Regions from separate parts of the Methylocystis sp. SB2 genome, predicted to be linked through region 2. Evidence: riboswitches for the same ligand, from Rfam matches in the RefSeq annotation. Region 2 holds a riboswitch; the other holds the start of a gene.

Region 1 (9,967 bases), 670 kb from region 2:
CAAACAAGGAAAACGCCGCATGCGGCTCGTGACCTATTCTATCGTCGGCGCGGCTTGCGCGCTCGGCATCCTCTTCACGCCGATCGCGCAGGCGGCCAATGCGCCGCTGTGCCTCGCGATCGCTGAAAACTACAACACCTGCATGCGCCAGCATCAGTACGGGCGCGGCGGCGGCGGTTATGGTCCGGGCTATGGCCAAGGTTATGGTCAAGGCTATGGTCGTGGCTATCGCGGCGGCTATCCCGGCGGCGACGACGACGGCGATTATGACGGCGATGGCGGCTACGGTGGGTATGGCGGTTACGGCGGTTACGGCGGCGGCTCCCCCCGTCGGCGTTACGAGAACGCCAAGGCGGCCTGCGCGATCTGGTTCGCGCAGATGCAGGCCAGCGGCTGCTTCAACTAGCCGAAGAAATGGCGCGGCCCAATTGCGCCGCGCCATCTCCAGGTCTCACCTGTAAGGTTTCGGGCACTCGCCGTCGGACTTTTTCGCGATCTTCGCGGCAATGCGCGTGCAGTCGTTGCCGTAGGTTTTATCGTCACAGCCGCAGACCGGGCGATAGTCCTTGGTGCAGATCTGTGAAACCTCCACGCACTTGCCGGCGATGTCCGCTCCGCCGCATTGACCCGGCTCGGGGTCGCACCACAAGCCCTTGTCGCACTGAATGCCGGCGATGCCTGCGCACATCTCGCCGACCTTGGCGGCCGAGGCGGGCGCGGAAACAAAGAGCGAGAGCGCCAGGGCGCTCGCTAATGTCCAAAGTATTTTCGTCATATCCTCCTCCTTTAATTTGTTGCTTCGAAGCGCGGTCAGTGATGGCCCCTGCACCGACCATTGTGCCGCTTATTGACCATCGCGGCGCGGCGCGCGCAGTCGTTGGCGTAGGTGCGGCCGTCGCACCCGCAAACCGGCCTGAAAATGCGAGGACAGAAGTGCGGCCTGACGGCGCAATGGCCGAACGCGTCGGCGACGCGGCAGGAGCCCGGGCGCATCTCGCACCAGAGGCCCTTCGCGCAGTGAAGGCCCACAAAGCCGCCGCACTTGGCGCCGACCCCGCCGGCGGCGACCGCCGGCGATGACGTCGCTATGAAGAGCACGAATAAGGTCGAAGGTAGGAGCGCGCAGAGGCGCAAGCCAAGACGTAAATGCATAGCAATTCTCCAAAAAATGCTTTCGTAACGGTTGGATAACGCCGATGTCCGACGAGCGTTCCCCTCGGGCGATGACCGGCGGCTGCCGGGCTCCGAATCCGGGTTAGAGAGGCGTCATCTCACCGCGTCATGGCCGCGCTTGTCGCGGCCATCCACGCGATGACGCGAGGCAAATGTGAGGATATGAGCCGAACCTACCGTCTCCGCGCGATGCGTTTCGCGGTTGACCGGCGTGGATGCCCGGCACAAGGCGGGGCATGACGGAGCTGAAATTAACCCGAGTTCGAAGCCCTGACTGCGGCTGGCGACCGGGGCGTTGATCGCTCGCGCCGGCTCGACTATGCTGCCTTCCACACGGGATGGGGCTCCCGGTAACCGCCTGATGAAGGCTGATGGCTCCTGCCGCAAGGACGCGCGTCCTGCGGGAGGAGCGCGTCTGAAACGCCGCCTTGCCGCAGCATGTTTGTCGTCCGCTCGCTCGAAAGGACGACGTCATGGGCTTCTTCATTGTATTTGCTGGCGGGGGACTGGCCGCGGCCGCGCGCCACGGGGTCAATCTTCTTCTTGCCCGACTGATCGGCGTTGGTTTTCCGTTCGGGACGCTGACCGTGAACGTGCTCGGCTCGTTCCTGATGGGCGTGATCGTCGGTTATTTCGCCTTCCAGGGCGAGGCGTCTCAGAACTGGCGCCTGTTCCTCACGACCGGGATCCTTGGCGGCTTCACCACTTTTTCGGCGTTCTCGCTCGAGACGGTTTTGCTCTACGAGCGCGGCGAACTGGCGATGGCGACCTTCTATGTCGTGGCGTCGGTCGGCCTTGCGGTGGCCGGCCTCCTCGCCGGCCTATCGCTGCTGCGCCATTTTTCGTGAAGGGTTCGAACTCCAACGGAGAGTTATCAGTGATTCCCTGGACCCTGCTCGACACAGCGCCGATACCCGGCGGCGAGGGCGAACTCCGCCTCAAGCGTCGCGGCGCAGAATTCTCGATCATGCTGGGCAATATCGAACTGATGAACAGTCGCCTCAGTGGCTCGGAGGAGGCGCTCGCCACGCTCTCTTGCGAGAGAATTCAGGCGCGCCCACAGCCGTGCGTTCTGATCGGCGGGCTGGGGATGGGCTTCACGCTGCGCGCCGCGCTCACTGTCCTCGGGGCGAAAGCGCGGATCGTTGTCGCCGAACTCATTCCGGCGGTCGTGGACTGGGCGCGCGGTCCGATGGCGGAAGTCTTCGGCGCCAGCCTGACGGATCCGCGCGTCAGCATCGAGGAAGCGGATGTTGGACGCCTGATCCGGTCTGGCCGCTCGACTTATGACGCAATCCTTCTCGATGTCGATAATGGCCCCGAGGGCCTGATTCGCGAAGCCAATGACGGACTTTACGATATCGAGGGATTGAGGGCGGCCCGCAAGGCGCTGCGCCCTGATGGGGTGTTGGCCGTCTGGTCATCGGGGCCGGATCGGAATTTCACGTCGCGCCTCCGCAAAGCCGGGTTCCGCGTGGATGAAGTCAAGGTGCGCGCCAACGGCCAACGTGGCGGCGCCCGGCACGTCATCTGGATCGCGACAAGAGAGTCAACGCCTCAGATGCAATAGAACCCTGCCAGCAAAGCTTCTGTTTTACCCAAAGCTGAAATTTCAAACTGAGATGCCCAACCGCCCCACATATTGACAGTCGCCGGTTTTGAAGGGTAGATGAACGTCGCTTCGGCGCGGCGGTTTCGCCGCGCTTTTCGTTTGCGCCTGGCGCAAGTTCGAGGCGAAGCCACTAACTGCCAAGAAGCCGGCCGGCGGAAACGCCAGCGTCGGGACGAACACAGGAAAAAAAGATGTTCGCAGTCATCAAAACCGGCGGCAAGCAATATAGCGTCGCCGCTGGGGACGTGATCACCGTCATGGCGCTCGACGGCGCGCCTGGCGACGCCGTCACCTTCGACGAAGTGCTCATGCTGGGGGGCGACAGCCCCAAGGTCGGCGCCCCGACGATCGCCGGCGCGAAAGTCTCCGGCGAGATCGCCGAGCAGACCCGCAGCGCCAAGTCGATCGCCTTCAAGAAGCGCCGCCGGCAGAATTCCAAGCGCAAGCGCGGTCATCGCCAGGACCTGACGCTCGTGAGAATCACCGCGATCGAGAGCTGACCGCCCTCTCGCGACACCCAGAATAAAGCGGCCCCAGTCGCCGCATAGGAAGATCGGAGCAAGACCATGGCTCACAAAAAGGCAGGCGGCTCGTCGCGCAACGGCCGCGATTCGGACGGGCGGCGCCTCGGCGTCAAGAAATTCGGCGGGGAAGCCGTCATCGGCGGCAATATTATCGTGCGCCAACGCGGCACGAAGTGGCGCCCAGGCCGCAATGTCGGCATGGGCAAGGACCACACGCTTTTTGCGCTCGTCGACGGAGTCGTCGAATTCAAGTCCAGCGGCGGACGCGCTAGCGTATCGGTGGCGCCGGCGCCCGCCGCAGCAGCCGAGTAAGGCGGTAGGGGACGACCCGCCGCCGGCCTTCCGGCGGACAGTCGTCTCGACTACCACTCTCGCGAATTCAGGCGGGAACGTTTCAGGCGAGATGTCCGGAAGCGCCGTGAAGGGCCAGTGGGGAGCGCACTCCTTTCAGGCTCTTAGGCCAATATTTCCGATGTCGCTTGGAGCAATGAATGTTTCCCGAAATTACCCGCGACGACGTTTTTCGGCTGGAGACTGAACGACTGTGGCTGCGTTGGCCGCGCGCCGCTGACGCCGACGAGATTCGCCAGCACGTCGGCGATCCCGACGTCGCGTTGATGACCGCCAGCATCCCGCATCCTTATGCGCCACACGACGCCGACGCGTTCATCGCATCGGTGCGCCAGGAGAACGGCGCCGGCGGCGGCCTCCATCTCGTCATCACCCCGAAGAATCGGCCCAACGAGCCGATCGGGCTTGTGAGCCTGCATGGCGCCGACCGTCGCGGCTCGGCGACGCTTGGATATTGGCTGGGCAAGCCCTATTGGGGACAGGGCTATACGACCGAGGCGGCCAGAGCCCTCATCGACCTCGCCTTCGGAATCACGTCGCTGGATCGGATCGTCTCCGCCGCGCGGCCGGATAATCGCTCCTCGTTGCATGTGCATGAGAAGCTGGGGTTCCACCGCACGGGCCGCGGCATGCGGCCGGCGCCTGCGCGCGGCGGCGAAATGGAAGTCGAGCTCTTCGAATTAAAGCGCGGCGAAGCGCATACGCTGTTCGGCGCCCGCCGGCCGCGATTCTTTTCACCGTGAGCGGCAGATGAAATTCCTCGACCAGGCCCGCGTTTTTGTACGCTCCGGCGACGGCGGCGCGGGATCCGTCTCCTTTCGGCGCGAGAAGTTCATTGAATTCGGCGGACCGGACGGCGGCGACGGCGGGCGCGGCGGCGACGTCGTCGCCGAATGCGTCGCCGGGCTCAACACGCTGATCGATTATCGCTACCAGCAGCACTTCAAGGCCAAGACCGGCGGCCACGGCATGGGCAAGAACCGCGCCGGCGGACGCGGCGCCGACGCCGTGCTGAAAGTGCCGGTCGGGACACAAATCTTTGAGGAGGATGGGGAAACCCTCATCGCCGACATGACGGAGGTTGGGCAGCGCGTCGTCATCTGCAAAGGCGGCAATGGCGGCTTCGGCAACGCGCATTTCACCACCTCGACCAACCGGGCGCCGCGGCGCGCCAATCCGGGCCTCGAGGGCCAGGAGCGCACCATCATCCTGCGGCTGAAACTCATCGCCGACTCGGGGCTGATCGGCCTGCCCAACGCCGGCAAGTCGACCTTTCTGGCGACGGTGACGGCGGCGAAGCCCAAGATCGCCGACTATCCTTTCACGACGCTTTATCCCGGTCTCGGCGTCGTGCGCATCGACGACAGGGAACTCGTTCTGGCGGACATTCCGGGTTTGATCGAGGGCGCGCATGAGGGCCACGGCCTCGGCGACCGCTTTCTCGGCCATGTCGAGCGGTGCCGGGCGCTGCTGCATCTCATCGACGCGACCGGCGAACATGCCGGCAAGGATTACAAGATCGTCCGCGGCGAACTCGCCGCCTATGGCGCCGGTCTCGCCGAGAAGCCGGAAATCGTCGCGCTTTCAAAGATCGATGCGGTCGACGCGGACCATCTCAAGAAACAGCGGGAGCGGCTGAAGCGGGCGATCGCCTCCGCCGGGCCCGAGACGCACGATCGCCATCCGGCGCCCCTGCTCCTTTCGTCCGCGAGCCGCGTCGGCGTCAGGGAAGCGCTCCGCGCTGTATTCGACGCCATCGAGGCGCAAAAGGCTTACGAGCGCGCGTCGGAAGCCGGGGGGCCCTGGGCCCCCTGACGAGAGCAGGTGCCGAAAAAGTTGGCGCCCATGATTCCATGTGATCGATAAGCGCTCTGGGCGGCCCGAACCCTTAATTGCCGCCGGCGCGCGGCGGCGCCATTGACCTTGACAAGATCAGTGAATAGCTTCGACGGGCTATGAGCACGCGCAGCGAAGTCAAAACATCGCAGTACGGTTCGACGGCAGTCACGCTGCTCGTCGCCTATCTGTTTGTTTTGCAAGGCCTCGCGGTCGGCGTTTCGTTCAGCGGACGCGGTTCGGGCCTTTTCGCCAACACGATCTGCTTCAGCAAGGCTTCCGGGCCGCTTTCCGGCGATCCGGCGACGCCCGCACGTCCGGCGCGGCACGGCGACGTCTGTTGCGTCGTGCATTGCGCATCGCTCGGCGGCGCGACCGCCGCCTCGCCGTTTATCGGCGAAACGCCGCCGGCCGCGTCCTATTCGACGATCGGACTGGCCTTTGACGAGACGTCTCGTCCTCCAGAGGCGTCGACACCGCCGCTCGGCTCCCGCGCCCCTCCCGTCCTGATCTGACGCTTGCCGCAGCAATGCGGCGTCACGCCCGACTGTCGGCATTGCCGCGGCGGGGGAGAGTCAGACCAGCGTATCCGTCGTTTGTCAGCGTGCATCGCAGCACGCGCCGCTCAGTTCTCAGACTGGCGGTTGCGACGAGCCATCGGACCGCGCAGCGATTTGGGATCATGGCACAGAAAACTCAATTGGCGCCGCGCCTCGCGAAGAGGGCGCGCAGCGCGGCCTCGGGAGAACGGCGCTGCTCTCAGAACGGGAAGCTGACCGCGGCGAGCGACGGCGATATCCGCGTCGCGCCTGAAGCCATTGCCGCGCCGGCCCCGACGCGCGGACGGGTGGAGGTCGTCGAGGCCTATTTCGATCCCGACGGCCGGCCAATGAAGCGCAAAAGCCTTGGCGCGGCCAGGGTGGCGCGCTTCTATGACGCCAAGGGCAATCAGGTCGAGGAGGCCTACTTCAACGCCGAAGGTAAGCCCACGATCCGCAAGGATCTTGGCGCGGCGCGCATCTCCTGGCGCTATGACGACAGCGGCAACCAGGTCGAAGCCGCCCTGTTCGGCGCCGACGGCGCGCCATTGCCCCGCAAGCGGCGCGGCAAGCGCGCGTACGACAGCGTTTGAAGGCCGCCGGAGAGGCGTCCTATCTGACGCGCGCGATCAGAAACCCATCCCAACCCTTGGCGCCGACGGTTTGCACCGCCGTCGCTTCGACCCGCCCCTCCGCGGCGACGGCGTCAAACAGCGCGCGCGCTCCCAGCGCGCCGCTGTCCGTGGCCGACGCGTCGGCGACGGCGCCCTCCCGAATGACATTGTCGACGATGATCAGCGCGCCGGGACGCGACAGCTTCAGCGCATAATCGAAATAGGCGGCGTTGCTGGGCTTGTCGGCGTCGATGAAGGCGAGATCGAAGGGTTGCGCCCGCTCTGATTCAAGCAAAGGCAACATTTCGAGCGCGGGGCCGACGCGCAGATCGACGCGCGCGCTCATGCCTTCGCGGGCGACATTGGCGCGAGCGACCTCCGCGTGATGCGCATCGACTTCGAAGGTGACGACCTTGCCGCCCTCGCCCACGGCCCGCGCCAGCCAGGTCGTCGAGTAGCCTCCAAGCGTCCCGATTTCGAGAACGCGTCTTGCGCCGATTGCGCAGGCGAGCAGATACAGCAATTTGCCTTGCGGCGGCGAAACGTCGATCGCGGGAAGGCCAGCGCGCGCATTTGCCGCAAGCGTTTCCTCCTGCGCTTCTTCTTTGGAAATCAGCGCCGCACCGATGTAGTCGTCCACGATATGCCAGTTATTTACTTCGAACATTTGACGTCCCTTGCATCGAGCGCTTAACGTTTGTTCGGGCGAAAATAAATTGACATCTCGCGTGATATCACGCGATGTTCCGCCGTCGTTCGCGCGCCACAGCGCACGGACGCAAAAAGGCTTGATAGCCGCATTTCACGAGCCCCAGTTGGACTGCGGCCGATATGCTGCTCATCACAACACTTTATGGGAGCACAACAAATGATCAAGCTTGCTTTGACGACGGCCCTTGCCGCCGCCGCCTTTAGCGCCTCGGCCTATGCCGCGCAGTGGAATGTGACCGAAGCGAATAAGGCGGGCATCAAGCGCGCTCAGGGCACCTGGACTGTCGCGACGGAAGGCGACAAGGTTTCGGGCAAGAGCGAAATGCAGCTCGATAACGGCTCCGTGCTGACCTACAAGCTTGAAGGCGAACTCACCGGCGGCGTTTACACGCTCAAACTCGTGGACCGCACCGATTCCAAGAAGAATTGCGTATGGACCGGCAAGCCCGTCGAGGGCGCCCACAACGTGTATATTGGCGAAGCTGCCTGCGACGGCGAAAAGATCGTGATCCGGGGCGGCCAGAATTAAGCGCTGACAACAGCCTCTTCCAACACAAACGCCGGCTCAACGCCGGCGTTTTTTTGTTTGGCGCGCGTGCGTCATCGCGCCAATTAGAGCAGGTTCCGAAAAAGTTGACAGACTTTTTCGATGAGAACCTGCTCCAAACATTTTGATTTTGAGCGATTCCTGACCGATCACATGATTCCATGTGACCGGGAAGCGCTCTAGGCGTCCTCCATCGCCTCCAGTTCCGCGATCAAGCCTTCGATCATTTCAAGGCCGATGTTCCAGAAGGCCGGATCCCGCGCGTCCAATCCGAAGGGCTTGAGAAGCTCGTTGTAAGGCTTGGCGCCGCCTGCTTCGAGCAAAGCGAAATAGCGCTCGGCGAATCCTTCATGCGCTTTTTGATAAACGCCGTAGAGCGAATTCACCAGGCAGTCGCCGAACGCATAGGCGTAGACGTAGAACGGCGAATGGATGAAATGCGGGATATAGGCCCAGAAGGTCTCATAGCCGGGGCCAAGGCGGATCGACGGGCCGAAGCTTTCGGCTTGCACGCTCATCCATAATTCGCAGATCTGATCCGCAGTCAGCTCGCCTTCGCGCCGCGCGTTATGCACCTTTCGCTCGAAGGCGTAGAACGCCATCTGCCGCACCACGGTATTGAGCATGTCCTCCACCTTGGAGGCGAGCAGCGCCCGCTTTTGCGCCTTATCCGACGCCTGCACGATGAGCGCGCGGAAGGTGAGCATTTCGCCGAAGACGGACGCCGTCTCCGCGAGAGTCAGCGGGGTCGGCGCCATCAGAGCGCCCTGTCGCGCCGCAAGCACCTGATGCACGCCATGGCCGAGTTCATGCGCGAGCGTCATCACGTCGCGCGTCTTCCCTTGAAAATTCAGCAGCACATAGGGATGCGCGGAGGGCACGGTGGGATGTGAAAAGGCGCCCGGCGCCTTGCCCGGCCGCACCGGCGCGTCGATCCAGTTCTTCTCGAAGAAGCGCCCGGCGATCTCCGCCATGCGCGGCGCGAATCCATCGTAAGCCTCGAGCACGATTTCGCGCGCCTCCGGCCAGGAATAGCGTTTGGCCGGCGTCGACGGCAGCGGCGCGCTGCGATCCCAATAGTCGAGCGCCTCCTTGCCGAACCATTTCGCCTTGAGCTTGTAATAGCGATGCGACAGGCGCGGATGCGCGGCCTCCACCGCTTGCGCGAGCGCCTCGACCACCTCGCGTTCGACACGATTGGAGAGATGGCGCGCATCGGCGACGTCCTGGAATCCGCGCCAGCGATCCGAAATTTCCTTGTCCTTCGCCAACGTATTGGTGATGAGCGAAAAAGTGCGCAAATTGTTTTTGAGCGTCACGCCGATCGCCTGCGCCGCTTCCCGACGCGTCTCTTCGCGCGAATCCTGCATCAGATTGAGCACGGGCTCGATCGCAAGCTCCTCGCCTGCAACCTTGAAGCGCAGCCCGGCGATGGTGTCGTCAAAAAGACGATTCCAAGCGGCCGCGCCGGAGATGTATTTTTCGTGGAACAGCTCTTCCAGCTTGTCCTCGAGTTCGTAAGGCTTCTCCTTGCGGATGTCTTCGAGCCACGGCTTCCAGCGCGAGAGCGGCTCCTTGCTCGCCGCGGCCATCAGCGCGGCGTCGTCCATCCGATTGAGCTCAAGCTGAAAAAACAGGAGCTGCGCCGAAGCGTTGGTGACCTTCTCCTGCACGTCGCCATAGAATTTGGCGCGCGCGGGATCGGTGGTGTCGCCGCTATAGAGCAGGCCGGCGAAGGACATCAGCCGCCCGAGCAAGTCCTGCAGCGCTTCATATCGCGCCACCGCCTCGCCAAGCTTGACGCTGGCGTCGGGGCTTTTAGCTAGCGACTCTAGCCGGCCGCGATAATCCTTGCCGAATTGCGCAACCTCCTGCGCGGCCTTGCCAAGATCGGACACGACCTGGGGAGAATCCATGCCCGGATAAAGATCGGCGAGATTCCACTCCGGCAGTCGTTCCGCAGTCTTCGCGGCGGGAGCTTCGGCGATCGAATGGGCGAAAGAACGGGCGCTGAACATGGCGGGGACCAAAAAATGGGCGGCTCCGACAAGCGAAGACGC
Region 2 (9,967 bases):
CGCGAGTTCGCCATCCTCGCCTTCGACCGCGGTGATCTGGCCGAGCTTGAAGTCGATCTTGCCCGCCGCGACGAGCTCCTGCATCGCCGAGACGGAATGCGGCGCGGCGCGGAACTGATCGCGACGATGGACGAGCGTGATGCTTTTCGCCACTGGCTGCAGATTGAGCGTCCAGTCGAGCGCCGAGTCGCCGCCGCCGACGATGACGACGTTCTTGTCGCGGAAGTCCTCCATGCGGCGCACGGCGTAAAACACCGACGTCCCCTCATAGGACTCGATCTTCGGGATCGGCGGCTTCTTGGGCTGGAACGATCCTCCGCCGGCGGCGATGAAGACGACCTTCGCGTGGAAAATCTTTCCCGCGTCGGTGCTGAGGCGAAATTCCGGCTTTTCGGCCGTTCCCAGCGACACGAGCGTCTCGACCATTTCGTTGAAGTGAAAGGTCGGATGAAACGGCTCGATCTGCTTCAGGAGATTATCCGTCAGCTCCTGGCCGGTGCAGACCGGCAGGCCGGGAATGTCATAGATCGGCTTTTCGGGATAGAGTTCCGAGCACTGGCCGCCGGCGCGCGGAAGAATGTCGATGACATGCGCCTTGATGTCCAACAGGCCAAGCTCGAACACCGAAAAAAGACCCGCCGGGCCGGCGCCAATAATGACCACATCGGTTTCGATCGCGGCTTCTTTAAGCTGGTTCATCGTCAATTCCCGACTAATTCCTCAAACGCGGAAGATCGAAGACGCCGTTCGCGTCGCGTGTGCGTCGCCGGCCGGCGCTGCAGGCGCGTCTTTGCGCGGCGGCCGGCTTCAAATTTCGCCCTGCCGGTTCGTCTATCGCATTTGTCGAAAGATTCAAACCCGCTGGGGCGCAGTCTGGAAAAATTGCGCGTCAGCCCTGCTGGGCGGGGGTCGTTAAGACCAGCCCGTCGAGTTCCGGCCTTACGGTGATCTGGCAGCACAGCCGCGAATTCGGCTTCACGTCAAAGGCGAAGTCGAGCATATCCTCCTCCATCTGCGACGCCTTGCCGGTTTTTTCGGCCCACTTTTCATCGACATAGACGTGACAGGTGGCGCAAGCGCAGGCGCCTCCGCATTCCGCAGCGATCTCGGGAATGTCGTTGCGTCGGGCCGTCTCCATCACGGTGGAGCCGACCTCGCCCTCGACGGATCGGGCTTGACCCTGGGAATCGACGAAGGTGATCTTGACCTTTGTCGGCGCGCCGCCCCCCGGTTCCGCGCCATAGCGGGTCGCCGCATCCTCAAAGCTCATCTTCGCCATGACGCCTGTCTCTTCCTCATGCATGCTCGACTTTCGCGGCGCTCCCGACTGTGCTTGAAGCAGGAAAGCCACGGGCCGCTATTCTTCCGCGCGTCGTGCGGTTGCGCCGCCAGCGCTGCCCAAATTGTCGCCGTTCAGTTAGCACCCGTCCGTTTACGGCGCTAGCCCCTCCCGACGCGCGCGACCGTAGGCCACATTCGATGCAATTCAGCGGCAACCGCCGAAAGAGACGCGCAGATGACGGACATCGCTTTAGGGTTCCGGAACGCCGATGGCGCGCTACGGTCTGAGCTGACCGGCTGCCTCGATTTCATGAACGAAACGCCTTTTTTCAAGCGCTACAAGCAGGAGACTTGGGACGCGCTGCAAATATCCGGAAACAGTAAGATATTGGATGTGGCCTGCGGCGTCGGCTTCGACGTCATCGGACTCGCGCGGCGCTTCCCGCGCGCCGACGTCTTCGGGCTCGATTCGGCGCATGGCTTTCTCGGCCTGGCGCGAGAGCGGGCGCGGGGGCTTCCCAATACGCTTTTCGTCGGCGGCGACTCCCGCAACCTCCCCTTCGGCGATCGCGTGTTCGATGGCGTTCGAATCGATCGCTCCTTGCAGCACATCAGCGCCCCCATCGAGGCGCTGCGCGAAATGGTCCGGGTGACGCGCAAGGGCGGCAGAATCGTCGTCGCCGAGCCCGATTGGGGAACATATTTCGTCTACAACGGGAAACTCGAAACCGGGGCGAAGATGGCGCGACTATGGGAGAAGTCTTTCGCCAATCCTTACATCGGCCGAGAGATCGGCGTTCTGCTCCAAAAGTGCGGCGTCGAAAACATCGGCTGCAGGGGGCATGCTCTCGTCGTCAGAAGTCTCGACGCGGCGGAGATCATCTTCGACCTCACGCGCGTGACGGAGAACTGCGTGTCGGCGGGCGTCTTGACGCGAGACGAGGCGGAAGACTGGTCGAGCGCGACTAAAGCGGCGTCCCAAAGCGGCGCGTTTCTCGCGTGCCTGAACCTCATGCTGTGGGACGGTTCGATACCGGGCTGAGCGATTGCGCCCCGCCAGCGTTGCTACAATCGGGCGCGCGTCCATTGGCCGATGCGCAGCGCGATACGCGCCGCAGCGTCGCTGAGCGCCCGCACCGCTGGCGAGCCGGTGCGTTCGGGCGCTGGCGTCTCTTCGACAAAGATCCGCGCCGCCTTCGCCCGGCCGCCGCCCGAGTCGACGAGTTGGACGGAAACTTCAATGACCGCGAGATTACGGGCGAGGTCGATCTCGAAGCGCCGCACGTCCGTCTGCAGTTTTGTTTGCGCGCCAAAATTGGAAGAGGCTGAAAGACCGCACTGCTGCAGCGCTTCAATCAAGCGGCGCTGGAAAAGACGCGGCATCGGATCCGACCACTGCACGCCGGGAAGAATGGCCACGCTGTCATCGCCGGCGCGAACCACGATGCGATCTGACGAGGTCGGCGCGAGCGCAGCGGGTTCAGGCACGAAGATCGCGGGGCCGCTGCGCAAGGCGACGCTTCGCAAAGCGCCCGTCTCGGTCGTCAGATCGAACGTCTCGCGCGTCGCCTGGGCGCAGGCCGACACGAGAAACGCGACCGACACGATCGCCGCCGCCTGCGCGACCTTGCGTTGCGTCGAAGCGGACGCCTTCAGTTTCATGCCGACCCGTCGCCCCATTTCGCCCGCGCGCCCCGTCGAGCGCGTCGTTCTTCTAACCGATCCGCGCATTGGCTCAAAGCCACGCTTTGGATTGATTTAACGCCCTTGATACTCCGGCACGGACTGGGACGGCCCGAAGATGAATTGTGATGGGTTTTTCTCAACCGAACGCAGCGTGCGATCGAATGTGTCGACGGCCTTGCGACCATCCACGGCGAGCTGTCCATATTCGCGCAGCCCCGTCTCGGCGAAACGATTGATGCGTTCCGAGGCCCCGGCGATATTGCCGGCGATCGCCTTGATCTGCTTGGGGTCAATCGCCTTGATCGTCTTTTCGCCGGCCGCAAGCAGCTGATCGAGCCGCGCCGCCGCCGGTTTAAGCGAGCGTGCGACGTCCGACGCGTCGTGGATGAAAGTCGTGATCGAAGCGGAGTTGTCGGCGAAAGTCTTGCTGACCGTTGCAGCATTTTTAAGCGTCGCGGTGATGGCCGGACCATTATCGTCAATGAGATTGTCGAGTTTCGTGAGGACTTCGGCGGCCTTTTTCGACAGGCTCTGAACATTGACGAGCAAATTTTGGATTTCGGAGCGCTCGGCCTGAATTTGGGGATACTTCTGGCCGACTTGCGCCGTCAGAGGCGGGGCGCCGGGCGTGCCGCCGACCAGTAGGACGTCGGAAACGCCCGTAAAGCCCCGCGTCTCGAGACGCGCGCGGGTGTCGGTCTTGACCGGCGTTCTGCTGTCGATCCTGACGAGCACGTCGACCTTGCTCGGATCTTGTTCGGAAATCCCAAGATGCGTGACCTCGCCGACCTTCACGCCATTGAACAGCACCGAGGACCCGCGGCTCAGCCCTGAAACCGCGGTGAAGACAATCTGGAACGTATCCTGCCGGCCAAGCTGGCTCGGACCGGAAAACCAGTAGACGAAAAGAAAGGCGGCGAAGGCGACCGCCAGCGTGAAAGCGCCGATCAGGGCGTAGTTGGCGCGGGTTTCCATTGTTCGTCCTTCTGCTCAACGCGCGCCGCAGTCAGTCTGCCGCCACGCACGCCGTGGAAATAGGCCTTCAGCCACGGGTGGTCGGATGCGAGCAAGGTTTCCAGCGGCCCTGCGGCGATGACCCGACCTTCAGCGAGCGCGGCCACCCTGTCGCAAATAGAAAACAGGCTGTCGAGATCGTGCGTCACCATAAACACGGTCAGCCCGAGGGTCTGCTGCAGCGTGCCGATCAGCGCGTCGAATTCGGCGGCGCTGATCGGATCGAGTCCCGATGTCGGTTCGTCCAGGAACACAAGCTCGGGATCAAGCGCCAAGGCGCGCGCCAGGGCCGCGCGCTTCACCATGCCGCCCGACAATTCTGACGGAAATTTGTCCGCGGCGTCGGGATTGAGGCCGACGAGCTCTAGCTTCAGCATGGCTAGCTCGTCCATCAGTCGCTGAGAGAGGTCGCGCATTTCGCGCATCGGCATCTGAATATTCTGCTTCACCGTGAGGCCCGAAAACAGCGCGCCGTTCTGAAACAGCACGCCCCAACGCTGTTCCAGCGCACGCCGCTCAAGCGGCGCGAGCGCGTCGCGATCTTGCCCAAAAACCCGAATGGAGCCGCCTCGCGTCGGCGTGAGTCCGAGAATCGCGCGGGTGAGCACCGATTTTCCCTGCCCAGATCCTCCGACGAAGCCGAGCACCTCGCCGCGGTAGACGTCGAGGCTGAGTCCTTTCATGATGGTTTTGTCGCCAAAGCCGACCACGAGATCGCGCACGCTGATAATGACGTCGCGATTCGGACGCGGTTGAGCGGCGTCGTTGGCGTGAGCCGAGGCGTTGGTCATCGCCGCGCTCAATAGTCGATCGCCGCAAAAAATACGGCGAACACCCCATCCATCACAATGACCATGAAGATTGATTTCACGACCGAGGACGTGACCTGCCGGCCGAGCGATTCGGCGGAGCCCTGCGTCGCGAGCCCGTCCATCGACGCGATGAGGCCAATCACCAGCGCCATGAAGGGCGCCTTGATGATGCCGACAAGAAACGTATGCAGCGCGATCGCCTCTTTGAGCAATGATGCGAACGCCGCGGGGCTGATCCCCCCATACCACCAGGCCACGAGCATGCCGCCAAAGAGCGCCGCCATGTCGGCGACGAAGGTCAAAATCGGCAGGGAAATCACCAGACCGAGCACGCGCGGCGCGATCAACACCTCGAAGGGCGAAAGCCCCATCACCAGCAGCGCGTCGACCTCCTCGCGCATTTTCATCGAGCCGAGTTCGGCGGTGATCGCCGAGCCTGAACGGCCGGCGATCATGATCGAGGTGAGCAGCACGCCGAGTTCGCGCAAGACAAGAATACCGATCAGGCTGACCGTGTAGCTGGACGCGCCGAACTTGAGCAATTGAAAGATGCCCTGTTGCGCGACGATGCCGCCGACCAGAATGTTGATCAACACGATGATCGGGACGCTGCGAAAGCCGACCAGCTCGATTTGCGCGACAAGCGAAGTGAGCCTGAACCGCCGCGGATTGGCGGCCACATACATCATCGAGGAGACGAATTCGCCGAGAAAGCCGACGCCTCGGTAAAATTCGCGAAGCGCATCCACGATGGATTCGCCGAAATCCGCAAGCAGAACGAAGATGACATTGAACCGCGGCCGCGAGGGCGCAGCGAAGGCGCGGTAACGCGTTTCTTCGAGCAGCGTCGAATATTCAGGCCGCGCATGTTCGAGCGTGACAGCGACGTCGCGGCGCGCGAGATCATGCCGCGCGCGATTGATCAGCCAGGCGCCGGCCGTGTCGAGTTGCGAGACTTGCGAAAGATCGATGGCGATCGTGCGGTCGAGACGCGCTTCGTCGACAATTCGACGCCCCTCCTCCTCCAGGCGCTGAGAGGCGACGAGCGTCCAGTCGCCCGAAAGCGCAAGGCGCACGCCCTGCGCGGCGGATTGGCGCGCGACTTTGGGCGGACGCTGCATCGCCGCGACGGTCATCGGGCTTCGCTCCGCGCTGGAGTCAGTGATCGGCTCATTGATCGCGTCATCCTATACGACGATTGTGGCGCGCCACTGACGCCGGCCGGCGCGCCGCTCTTGCAAAAAACTCATAACTTCGTGAATTGACGTCAGCAAGCGCGTCGGCGCACATCACTGCGCCATCGCGGCCGCGCGACGCGGGCGCCGGAGAGAGATTTGAAGCGAAAACTATCTGTAGCCATACAGAGTTACCCGATCGCCGGCAGCTTCGTGATTTCGCGGGGCGCCAAGACCGAAGCCCTGGTCGTGACCGCGACTTTGGTCGAAGGCGACGGCGTCGGACGGGGCGAATGCGTGCCCTACGCCCGCTATGGCGAAAGCGCCGAAAGCGTTGTCGCCACAATTGAAGGCGCGCGCGACGCGCTCGAAGCCGGGGCAGATCGCGCCGCGCTGCAGCGCCTGCTGCCGGCGGGGGCGGCGCGCAACGCGCTCGATTGCGCCCTCTGGGACCTTGAAGCCAAGCTTTCGGGCGTTCCGGCCCATATCTCGGCAGGTTTCAAGGCGCTCTCGCCGCTTGTGACGGCCTTCACCATCTCGGTCGGCGCGCCCGATCAGATGCGCGCCGCGGCGGAAAGGGCGGCCGGTCGGCCGCTCTTGAAGATCAAACTCGCCGGCGAAGGCGACGAAGCGCGCCTCGCCGCGGTGCGCGCAGGCGCCCCCAACTCAACCCTTATCGTCGACGCCAACGAATCATGGGCGGCGGAAACCCTTCCCCGCCAGCTCGCCGCCTGCGCCGATTACGGCGTCTCGCTCATCGAGCAGCCTCTGCCGGCGGGCAGGGACCACATTCTCGCGACCATGCCACGACCCGTGCCGATCTGCGCCGACGAAAGCGTGCATGACCGCGCCTCGCTCGCGCCGCTCAAGGGCCGCTACGACGCGATCAACGTCAAGCTCGACAAAACTGGCGGCCTGACCGAAGCGCTCGCGCTGGCGCGCGCGGCGCAGGAGATGGGCTTTTCCATCATGGCGGGCTGCATGGTGGGAACGTCGCTCGCGATGGCGCCGGCTGTCCTGGTGGGGCAGATCGCCTCCTTCGTCGACCTCGACGGGCCTCTGCTTCTGGCCCGCGACCGCGTTCCTGGGCTGTGCTACGAGGGATCGACTCTCATGCCGCCGGCGCGGGAGCTCTGGGGATAGCCCGCGAGGTCGCCCTCTGGACTTATTGACCGGTAGCTAAGTCGTAAACTAAGTTTTAACGGATGGGGATGGGGTTCCCCCGATAACCGCCGAAAGGCTGATGACTCCTGCGAACTCGCCGCCACGTTCTTAAGATCGTCGGCGCAGGGTAGGAGTGTCCTGTTGCTTAGAGAACCCGCACCCTGTCGTGCGCCTTCCCGCCTGAGCCCCGGCAGCCGCGGAATCATCGCCGCTGGGCGTATGGGCGTTATTCGGCTCGGGACACGGCGGCGATGGATGTGCTGCGGAGCCCCGGTCGCGCTTTTTCTCGCCGGCTGCGCGCCCACGACGCCCGTAGAGCGCGCCCAATTTCTCGGCGCGCCGGCCATGGAGCGCACGTTGGCCAGATCCGGGCTGAACGCCGCCTCGGGCGAGACGGCCTGGCCCCGTGAAGAATGGTGGCGCGCCTTCCGCAGCGCAGAGCTTGACGGCGTCATCGACAAGGCGCTGCGCGACAATCAAAGCCTCAAGAAAGCGGAAGACACTCTACGCGGCGCGGACGCCATCGTACAGGTCGCCGGCGCAAGGCTCCTGCCGGAAGTCCAGGCGACCTTCGGCATGCGGCAATCCCGCAACCCGCTGCATGGCGTCGTGGCCTCCTACAATCCGGCGCAGGGCGGATTGCAAAAGACCATGGCCTTTATCAATCCGCTTGCGTTGACCTGGGAGCTGGATTTCTGGGAGAAAAACCGGGCTCTGCTGGACTCGGCGATCGGCGAGTCGGCGGCGCAGGAGGCCGAATTGGAGCAGGCGCGCCTGCTGCTGACCGCCTCGGTCGCGCGCGCCTATCTGCGCGGCTACGCCGCGGCGCGCCAGCTCGAGGTCGCGAGAGTTTTGACGCGTCTGCGCCGAGATTTGGTTGCGCTGGCTGAAACCCGCTATCGCACCGGACTTGACTCCTTGGACGGGGTGCAGATCGCCCGCGCGGAATTCGAAAACGCCGTCCGGCGCGAAGCGGCCGCGCAGGCGCTGGTGACGCTGCAGAAGGATGCGCTCGCTCGGCTCATGGGCGAAGGACCCGACGCCGCGCGCGACCTTTACGCCGGCCGGAACGCGCCAGCGCCCGCGTCGCCGCCGCTGCCACGAAGCCTGCCGCTTGAACTGCTCGCGCACCGCCCCGATCTCGCCGCCGCGCTGCGCCGCGCCGAGGCGGCGGCGGCCCGGATTCACGTCGCCAAAACGATGTTTCTTCCCTCGATGGATCTTGCCATCGCCGGCGGCTTCGAAGGCTCGGTGACCTCGACGAAGATCAGCAAACTCGCGGGCTATCTCTTCACGCCCTCGGCGATCGGCTACGCGGTCTCGCCCGGACTGCGTCTGCCCCTTTTCCAGGGCGGCCGCCTCAGCGGCAATCTGGAGTTTCAGCGCGCCGATTATGATCAGGCGGTCGACTCATATAATGAGACGCTGCTGCAAGCGGCGCAGCAGGTCGCCGACGCCATCGCCAATCTCAAGCGCGCGCGCGCCGAATATGAGGCGCAAAGCCGGTACCTGCGCGCGGCGCGTGTGCAATATGACCTCGCGCAATCGCGGCTGCGCGACGGCATGAAGGATCGCCGCGAAACCGTCGCCGAGCGCGTTGATCTTCTCGAGTCCGGCTTCGCGCAGCGCGCGCTCGAAGGCGACAGGCTGATCGCCGCCGTCGACTTGTATCAGGCGCTGGGCGGCGGCTATGCCGATGGTCCGCCGCTGGCCGCGCCGAAGCCGGCGCCCGAAACCGACCCTTTGACGCCGGCCGTCGAGACGATCCAGTCCCTTGGCGGCGGCTGAACGCGCCACGTCCTTTCAGAAGAACGCGAACCCCTCAATGGCGCTGTCCCGCAAAAGCATCCGCTCCCGCAGAGAATTTCTGCTCAAGATCGTCATTGCGGCGGTACTTGTCGGCGCGCTGATCGCTTTCTCGCGATGGTATTTTTACGACCGCGACTGGGTGACGACGGACAACGCCTTCATCACCGGCAACATCATCCCGGTTCAGGCGGACGCGACGGGAGTCGTGGCCGCCGTGCTCGCTGAAGAGACGCAGCTCGTCAAGAAAGGCGACGTGCTCGTTCGCCTCGACGGCCAACGCGCAAGAGCGGCGCTCGCGCAGGCGGAGGCCGAACTCGGCCGCGCGGTTCGTTCCGTCGGCGCGCTTTACGCGCAGCGCCGCCAGGTCTGCCAGAAGGTCATTTCCCGCGCCGCGCTTCGCGACAGAACACGCCACGATCTCGCAAGATACCGAGAGGCGACGCTGAGCGGCGCCGCTTCGCGACAGGTGCTGCAGAATACCGAGGACCAGCTCGCCGCGCTGGAAGCCGATCTGCGAGAAGCGCAGGCGGAATATCAGTCGGTCGAGGCGCGCGTCGTCGGCGTGACGCGGATTAACCATCCCGACATCGAGGCCGCCAAGGCGCGATACAATGACGCTTACGTCGAGTTCGTGCGCCAGAACATCCGGGCGCCGGCGACCGGCTATGTCGCCAAACGCAGCGTTCAGGTCGGCAAGCGGGTGCGCCCCGGCGACGCCATTCTCAACATCGTGCCCCTCGACCATCTCTGGGTCGAGGCGAATTTGTGGGAAAACAGGATGGCTCGGGTTCGTCCCGGGCAGGCGGCGGTCATCAAGGTCGATCTCTACGGATCGGAACAGATCTACCATGGAGAAGTAGCGGGACTTGTTCCGGGCTCCGGCGCCGTCTTTGCTGCTCTGCCCCCCGATAACGCGACCGGCAACTTCATCCGAATCGTCCAGCGCGTGCCGGTGCGCATCGCTCTACGGGCGGACGAACTCGAGAAACAGCCCTTGCGTCCAGGCCTGTCGACGGTCGCCTCGAT

Evidence for each region. A riboswitch is a leader RNA that binds a small molecule or an ion and turns the genes downstream of it on or off. The one in region 2 is predicted to bind fluoride.
Region 1: linked by a shared signal. The riboswitch ahead of crcB (fluoride efflux transporter CrcB) and the one ahead of ACPS74_RS09260 (efflux transporter outer membrane subunit) in region 2 are both predicted to bind fluoride.

Annotation. Positions count from the first base shown of each region.
Region 1 covers NZ_CP187401.1:1,223,943-1,233,909, forward strand. The annotation lists gene ACPS74_RS06100 (hypothetical protein) at 20-406, shown strand; gene ACPS74_RS06105 (Kazal-type serine protease inhibitor family protein) at 452-775, opposite strand; gene ACPS74_RS06110 (Kazal-type serine protease inhibitor family protein) at 811-1,152, opposite strand; fluoride riboswitch at 1,499-1,561, shown strand; gene crcB (fluoride efflux transporter CrcB) at 1,647-2,021, shown strand; gene ACPS74_RS06120 (spermidine synthase) at 2,051-2,743, shown strand; gene rplU (50S ribosomal protein L21) at 2,977-3,285, shown strand; gene rpmA (50S ribosomal protein L27) at 3,352-3,621, shown strand; gene ACPS74_RS06135 (GNAT family N-acetyltransferase) at 3,801-4,403, shown strand; gene obgE (GTPase ObgE) at 4,411-5,475, shown strand; gene ACPS74_RS06145 (DUF2946 family protein) at 5,616-6,011, shown strand; gene ACPS74_RS06150 (hypothetical protein) at 6,179-6,628, shown strand; gene ACPS74_RS06155 (O-methyltransferase) at 6,648-7,316, opposite strand; gene ACPS74_RS06160 (hypothetical protein) at 7,518-7,889, shown strand; gene ACPS74_RS06165 (M3 family oligoendopeptidase) at 8,087-9,925, opposite strand.
Region 2 covers NZ_CP187401.1:1,893,861-1,903,827, forward strand. The annotation lists gene ACPS74_RS09220 (NAD(P)/FAD-dependent oxidoreductase) at 1-699, opposite strand, end outside; gene ACPS74_RS09225 (2Fe-2S iron-sulfur cluster-binding protein) at 890-1,279, opposite strand; gene ACPS74_RS09230 (methyltransferase domain-containing protein) at 1,517-2,323, shown strand; gene ACPS74_RS09235 (ABC-type transport auxiliary lipoprotein family protein) at 2,347-2,943, opposite strand; gene ACPS74_RS09240 (MlaD family protein) at 3,040-3,942, opposite strand; gene ACPS74_RS09245 (ABC transporter ATP-binding protein) at 3,915-4,772, opposite strand; gene ACPS74_RS09250 (ABC transporter permease) at 4,781-5,929, opposite strand; gene dgcA (N-acetyl-D-Glu racemase DgcA) at 6,128-7,111, shown strand; fluoride riboswitch at 7,167-7,228, shown strand; gene ACPS74_RS09260 (efflux transporter outer membrane subunit) at 7,388-8,920, shown strand; gene ACPS74_RS09265 (HlyD family efflux transporter periplasmic adaptor subunit) at 8,958-9,967, shown strand, end outside.